3 regions of the Streptomyces sp. NPDC056503 genome follow, and region 1 is predicted to be linked to each of the others. Evidence: riboswitches for the same ligand, from Rfam matches in the RefSeq annotation. Region 1 holds a riboswitch; each other region holds the start of a gene.
What was found. A riboswitch is a leader RNA that binds a small molecule or an ion and turns the genes downstream of it on or off. The one in region 1 is predicted to bind cobalamin.
Positions count from the first base shown of each region.

Region 2: another riboswitch for cobalamin. It lies ahead of metE (5-methyltetrahydropteroyltriglutamate--homocysteine S-methyltransferase); the one in region 1 lies ahead of cobN (cobaltochelatase subunit CobN).
Region 3: another riboswitch for cobalamin. It lies ahead of ACFQ8C_RS11035 (energy-coupling factor ABC transporter permease); the one in region 1 lies ahead of cobN (cobaltochelatase subunit CobN).

Region 1 covers NZ_JBHTST010000041.1:34,471-36,724, reverse strand. Annotated here, with positions in the region: gene cobN (cobaltochelatase subunit CobN) at 1-1,377, opposite strand, end outside; cobalamin riboswitch at 1,416-1,552, opposite strand; gene cobG (precorrin-3B synthase) at 1,644-2,254, shown strand, end outside.
Region 2 covers NZ_JBHTST010000160.1:14,115-16,368, reverse strand. Annotated here, with positions in the region: gene metE (5-methyltetrahydropteroyltriglutamate--homocysteine S-methyltransferase) at 1-1,094, opposite strand, end outside; cobalamin riboswitch at 1,257-1,479, opposite strand; gene ACFQ8C_RS32490 (histidine phosphatase family protein) at 1,475-2,095, opposite strand.
Region 3 covers NZ_JBHTST010000026.1:47,479-49,732, forward strand. Annotated here, with positions in the region: gene ACFQ8C_RS11030 (energy-coupling factor ABC transporter substrate-binding protein) at 1-331, opposite strand, end outside; gene ACFQ8C_RS11035 (energy-coupling factor ABC transporter permease) at 331-1,029, opposite strand; cobalamin riboswitch at 1,058-1,280, opposite strand; gene ACFQ8C_RS11040 (PTS-dependent dihydroxyacetone kinase phosphotransferase subunit DhaM) at 1,468-1,881, opposite strand; gene dhaL (dihydroxyacetone kinase subunit DhaL) at 1,878-2,254, opposite strand, start outside.

The sequences.
Region 1 (2,254 bases):
CGGGTTGCGGGAGCGGTCGAGGAACATCTCGCCGGGCGCCGGGCCCCAGTGCTCCTCGACGTGGGTGCGCAGTTCCTCGGGCAGGGTCGCGTACCAGCGCTTGTAGTCGGCGGCCGGGATGCGGACCGGGTTCTTCGCCAGCTGCTCCTCGGTGAGCCAGTCCTGGTCGTGGCCGCCGGCCTCGATGAGGGCGTAGATCAGCTCGTCGCCGTCGCCGGAGACCAGACCGGGGAGGTCCGCCTCCGGGCCGAAGTCGTATCCCTCGGCGATGAGGCGGCGCAGCAGGGAGACGGCGGAGGCGGGGGTGTCGAGGCCGACGGCGTTGCCGATGCGGGAGTGCTTCGTCGGGTACGCGGAGAGGACGAGCGCCAGCTTCTTCTCGGCGTTCGGGATGTGCCGCAGGCGGGCGTGCCGGACGGCGATGCCGGCGACGCGGGCGGCGCGCTCGGCGTCGGCGACGTAGGCGGGCAGCCCGTCGGGGTCGATCTCCTTGAAGGAGAACGGGACGGTGATGAGCCGCCCGTCGAACTCGGGGACGGCGACCTGGCTGGCCGCGTCCAGCGGCGACAGGCCCTCGTCGTTCTCCTCCCAGGCGGAGCGCGAGCCGGTCAGGCAGAGCGCCTGGAGGACGGGCACGTCGAGCGCGGCGAGCGCGCCCGCGTCCCAGGCCTCCTCGTCGCCGCCGGCCTGCGCGGCGGCCGGCTTGGTGCCGCCGGCGGCGAGGACGGTGGTGACGATCGCGTCGGCCCCCCGCAGGACGGCGAGCAGCTCCTCCTCGGGGGCGCGCAGCGAGGCCACGTACAGCGGGAGGGCGCGGGCCCCGGCGTCCTCGATCGCGTCGCAGAGGGCGCCGACGAAGGCGGTGTTCCCGCTCATGTGGTGGGCGCGGTAGTAGAGCACGGCGACCGTCGGGCCGTCGGTGGGGCGGGCGGTCCGCTCCAGCGGGCCCCAGGTGGGGGCGGCGGCCGGGGCCTCGAAGCCGTGGCCGGTGAGCAGCACGGTGTCGGAGAGGAAGCGGGCCAGCTGCGCCAGGTTGGCGGGGCCGCCGTGGGCGAGGTAGGCGTGCGCCTCGGTGGCGACGCCGATCGGCACGGTGGAGGCGGCCATCAGCTGGGCGTCGGGGGCCTGTTCGCCGCTGAGGACGACGACCGGCTTGCCCGTGGCGAGGACCGCGTCGAGCCCTTCCTGCCAGGAGCGGACGCCGCCGAGGAGGCGGACGACGACGAGCTCGGCGCCGTCGAGGAGGCCCGGGAGGTCGGCGAGCGGGAGCCGGGAGGGGTTGGCGAAGCGGTACGCGACCGGGCCTTCGGGCGCGGCGGCGTGGGCCGCGCGGGCGCTGAGCAGGTCGGTGTCGGAGTGCGACAGCAGCAGGAGCATGGCGAGGCTCAGGCCCTTCCTCGGGGTTGTCCGCGCCCCGGGTGGTCGTATGGACGGCGGGAGTTCCTGACTCACCCGTGCCATCGCTGGTACGGGCTCACAGTGGCGGGACCGCGCCGGATTCTCACCGGGCTTCCTCCCCGGGGTCCTGGGACCCCATGCCGATCTGCATAGTAGAGCGTGCCGTCGGCGGGCCGGAGGGGGCGGGAGAGTCGGCCGGATCACACTCGGTGGCCGCCCGGTTCCCCGTGGGTATGCTCGCCGCCATGCCGCCGACCCCGACCACACCGCCCGAACCGGGCGAAGCTCCGATAAGGGACCGTGGCGACGCGTGCCCGGGGGCGCTCCGGCTGCACGCCGCCGCCGACGGGTTCCTCGCCCGACTCCGCCTCCCCGCAGGCAGGGTGACAGCTCGTCAGATCGTGGTCCTGGCCGACGCCGCCGAGACCCTCGGCGACGGCAGCCTCTCCGTCACCTCGCGCGGCAACGCCGAGCTGCGCGGCCTGGGCGACGACTGCGGCGCCCGGCTCGCCGCGCTCCTCGCCGACGCCGGCCTGCTGCCCTCCCCCACCCACGAGCGGGTCCGCAACATCGTCGCCTCCCCGGCCGCCGGACTCGACGGACTCGGCCACGCCGACGTGCAGTTGTGGGCCCGGGCACTGGACTCCGCCCTCTGCGCGGAGCCCCGCGCGGCGGCCCTCTCCGGCCGCTTCCTCTTCGTCCTCGACGACGGCCGCGGCGACGTCGCCGGACTCGGCGGCGATGTGACCTTGATCGCAGCACCGGACGGCACCGCGCTCCTGCGGGCCGGCTCCCGGACCTTCCGGCTGCCCGCCGCCGACGCCGTCCCCGCCGCCCTCGCCTGCGCCCTCGCCTT
Region 2 (2,254 bases), on a different contig from region 1:
GTCTTCTGCCGGGCGAAGGAGAGCCAGCGCAGGATCTGCGGATCGACGTCCTTCTCGGCCGTGGCGTCCAGCGGCACGTGGAGGAGGGAGCAGGAGGCGGCGACGTCGACGCGGTCCGCGAGGCCGAGGAGGGTGCCGAGGGTGGTGAGCGACCTCTCCAGGTCGTCGACCCAGATGTTGCGGCCGTTCACCACGCCCGCGACGAGTCGCTTTCCGGGCAGGCCGCCGACGGCGGCGAGCCCTTCCAGATGGGCCGCCGCCGGCTCGGTGAAGTCGAGCGCGAGGCCGTCGACCGGCGCCTTGGCGAGGACGGGGAGGGCGTCGCCGAGGTGGCCGAAGTAGGAGGCGACGAGGAGCTTCGGCCGGTCGGTGAGCGCCCCGAGCGCGCGGTAGGCGCGGGCGGTGGCGTCCAGTTGGGCCGGGGTGCGGTCCTGGACCAGGGCCGGCTCGTCGAGCTGTACCCACCGCGCGCCGGCCGCCCGCAGGTCGGCGAGGACCTCGGCGTAGACGGGCAGCAGGCGGTCCAGGAGGGTCAGGGGTTCGAAGTCCGCCGCCACCCCGGGGGCCGGCTTGGCCAGCAGGAGGTAGGTGACCGGACCCACCAGCACGGGCCGTGCGGCCGGGCCGAGGGCCAGGGCCTCCTTCAGCTCCGCGACCTGCTTCGCGGAGTCCGCCGTGAAGACCGTGCCAGGTCCCAACTCGGGTACGAGGTAGTGGTAGTTGGTGTCGAACCACTTGGTCATCTCCAGCGGTGCCACGTCCTGGGTGCCCCGCGCCATGGCGAAGTAGCCGTCCAGGGCGTCGGTGGCCACGGCGTCCCGGTGGCGGTCGGGGATCGCGCCCACCATCACCGTGGTGTCCAGGACGTGGTCGTAGAGGGAGAAGTCGCCGGTCGGCACCTCGGTGATGCCGGCTTCGGCGAGCTGCCGCCAGTTCGCGCGGCGCAGTCCGGCGGCGGTGGTCCGGAGGGCTTCGGCGGTGACCCGGCCCTTCCAGTACCCCTCGACCGCCTTCTTCAGTTCCCGGCCCTGCCCCTGACGGGGGTAGCCGTACACGGTGGCCCGTGCTGCCGCGGCTGCGGACTTCGTGGTCACGGAGATCTCCTTCGCGAGACGGATCCCTGAGGTCCGGGGACCTGACCAGGCGCGAGGAGTGACCGGAGACGGAGGGTGCGCCCGCGTGTGACACGGCGCGGTCGTCCGCTCGTATGGTCGCCGACCCGCCCTCGAGGTCACCGGATGACCGCGCGCGGAATCGTCCGCGTGCGGGCAACGGGCAGGTCTTCGGACTCGCGGGCGCGCCCTCCTTCCGGAGGACTCCTACTGGCCGTCGCTTCCCAGGCCCGGTACGTCGGACCCAGTGCGTATGACGGCGGTCGTTCCCACTCACCGCTGCGGGGCAGTCCCGGATTCCCACCGGGTTCCCTCTTGCGACGCTCCCGCCTGGCGGGCGGGGCGAACCAGCTGCGCCGTCATCATACGGTCCCCGGGAGCGGCGGCCGCTCCGAGGACGTGCCCGCGCGCGGCGACAGGGGCCGTCCGCTCACCACGTTCCACCGGCCGGCCCGGCCGCTCAACTCCGTTGCGCTCGAAGGGCGTACGTCCACCCGCCAGAAGGCGGCGTCGCCGGCGCCGAGCGCGTGGACGACGGCGGCGCGCACGACGTCGGGCTCCACCACGGCCACGACCCGCCCCGGCGACCCGTCCCGGAGGGAGTCCAGCCAGGCCCCGACCCGGAGCCGGAGGTCCCGGACCGACTCCCCGCCGTGCGGTGCGGCGGCGGGGTCGGACAGCCAGCGGGCCACGCCCTCCGCCTCGGTGGCGGCGACGTCGTCCAGCGTCCGGCCGCGCCACCGGCCCATGGCGCAGCCGGCGAGCGCCGGGGTCGGCACCGCCCGCTCCAGCCCGAGGGCCCGCGCGGTGTCGCCGCAGCGCCGGGACGGCGAGGCGAACGCCGTGACGTCCGCGCCGAAGACGCCTGCCGCGGCCCTGGTCCGCGCCTCGCCGTCCGCGTCCAGCGGCCCGTCGTCGTCGAAGCGGACCTGCCGCAGCGCCTCGCCCGCGGCGGGGGAGACGAGCGTCACCCGTGTGGTCATCGGTCCCTCGGTCCTCTCGCGGGCGGTTCCGTGCCCGTGTCCGGGCCGCACCCTAACCCGCGGTCGCGCACGGGGAGTGATCCATCACTCACCCCCTTGGCGGGATGTCATGCACGCGGTACGTTCTCGGCGACATCTGAACAACGTGACGACGGCGAG
Region 3 (2,254 bases), on a different contig from region 1:
CGTCCGCGCCGCTCCCCTCGCGGGCCGCCGCCCGCTCCTCGCCCTGCCGCCGGCCGCGCCGCAGCCCGAAGTAGTACGCGAGGACACCGGCGCCCAGCGCCGCCTGGAGCGAGAACAGCGCCGACTCGATCTCACCGGACGGCGGCTCGTACAGCGGGCTGAACCACGGCTCGTAGTCCGGTTCGATCTCCGTGATCGCGGTCTCGGCCTCGGCGTCGGCGCCGGTGAACGGCTCCTCCTTGTGATCGCCGAGACCGAGCGCCAACGGCAGCACGGCCAGCGCCGCGACCAGCAGGAGCAGCAGGGAATTGATCTTCGCGTTCCGGCTCATCACGCCGCCGCCTCCTCGCGCCGCTCCGCCGCCTGCGGCCGGGCGAGCACGCCCAGCCGCAGCAGATCACCCTTGCTGGACTGCGTGAGCAGCCGCATCACCAGGACGGTCAGCAGCCCCTCGCTCACCGCGAGCGGGATCTGCGTCACCGCGAAGATCCCGCCGAACTTGGCGAGCGACCCCGCCACCCCGCTGCCCGGGTCGGGGAAGGCGAGGGCCAGCTGGACGCTGGTCACGCAGTAGGTGGAGAGGTCGGCGGCGAACGCGCCGAAGAACACCCCCACCATCAGCGGCGCCCCGAACCGCCGGAACAGCACGTACGTGCCGTACCCGGCCCACGGCCCGACGATCGCCATCGAGAAGACGTTCGCGCCCAGTGTGGTCAGCCCGCCGTGGGCGAGCAGCAGCGCCTGGAACAGCAGGGTGATCGTGCCGAGCACCGCCATGATCGGCGGCCGGAACAGGATGGCACCCAGTCCCGTACCCGTCGGATGGGAACAACTTCCCGTCACCGACGGCAGTTTGAGCGCGGAGAGGACGAAAGTGAAGGCGCCGGAGGCGCCGAGCAGCAGGGTGGACTCGGGGTTGGCGCGCACCTCGCGGGTGAGCGCGCGGACGCCGTGGACGACGAACGGAGCCGATGCGACGCCCCAGGCGGCCGCGTGGACGGGGGGTAGGTACCCCTCGGCGATATGCATGATCGGGAGACCCTCTCCAGCACCTCGTGGATGGACAACGCGCCCTGGCCGGTCTCCTGGCTGACGGTAGTGCCGCCCGACTCCGCCTTCCCACCCCGCGACGGTCTCCCGCGGCGGAGCAGTGGCTTCCCCGAGGGGACGGAGCCGGACCTCCCGATCACAGTGGCGAGGGCCGCACCGGTACTGCACCGGTTTCCCGAACACCAAGGCCCTGCGACATTAGTGTGTTGACCTGCTTCATCACAATGCGGGGTCGGTCACTCGCGGTCCGACACCGCGCCCGGACCGCGCCCGGACCGCGCCCAGGCCCCGGCGTCGGACCCCCGTTGTCAGACCCCCGCACTAGCGTGGACGTGTCCAAGTGCGTTGCTGCTGCTCGGACGACCAGGGGCGCCCCGACGGCGTGGAACCCAGCCGGGGCGCCCCTGACAGCGGGCGTCAGACCTTGCGGTAGGCGTACGCCTCCGAGGCCGCGGCCGCCACCGCGTCGAGGTCCCCGCCGGCACTCGCCGTCACCAGGGCGGCCACGGCTCCCTCGACGAAGGGGGCGTCGACGAGCCGGGCCCCTTCCGGGAGTTCGTCGCCCTCCGCGAGCAGCGCCTTCACCGTGAGGACCGCGCTGCCGAGGTCCACCAGGAGCGCCACCCCGGCCCCCGCGTCGACGTCCCTCGCCGCCGCGGCGATCAGCTCGGAGCTCGTACCGAGTCCGCCGTCGGGGGTGCCGCCGGCCGCCGCGACCGGCGCCGTGTCACCGCCGCCGGCGAGCCCGCGGGCCAGCTCCGCGACGGCCGCGGCGACGACCGCGCTGTGCGAGACCAGCACGATCCCCACCCGGTCCCCGACCCCGCTCATCCGGCCGTCACCTCCTCCAGGGCGGCGAACAGCAGCGCCGAGGACGTCGCCCCCGGGTCCTGGTGTCCGACCGACCGCTCGCCGAGATAGCTGGCCCGCCCCTTGCGGGCCCGCAGCGGTACGGTCGCGAGCGCGCCCGCCTCGGCCGCCGCGCGCGCGGCCGCGAACGACTCGCGCAGCGCCGCGACGGCCGGCGTCAGCGCGTCCAGCATCGTCTTGTCGCCCGGTACCGCCCCGCCGAGCTGCCCGACGGCGGCGACCCCGGCGGCCAGCGCGTCCGCCAGCTGCTCCCGCGAGACCTCCCCGGCCTCGCCGAGCGCCTTCCCGGTGCGCCGCAGCAGCGTTCCGTAGAGCGGTCCCGAGGCTCCGCCGA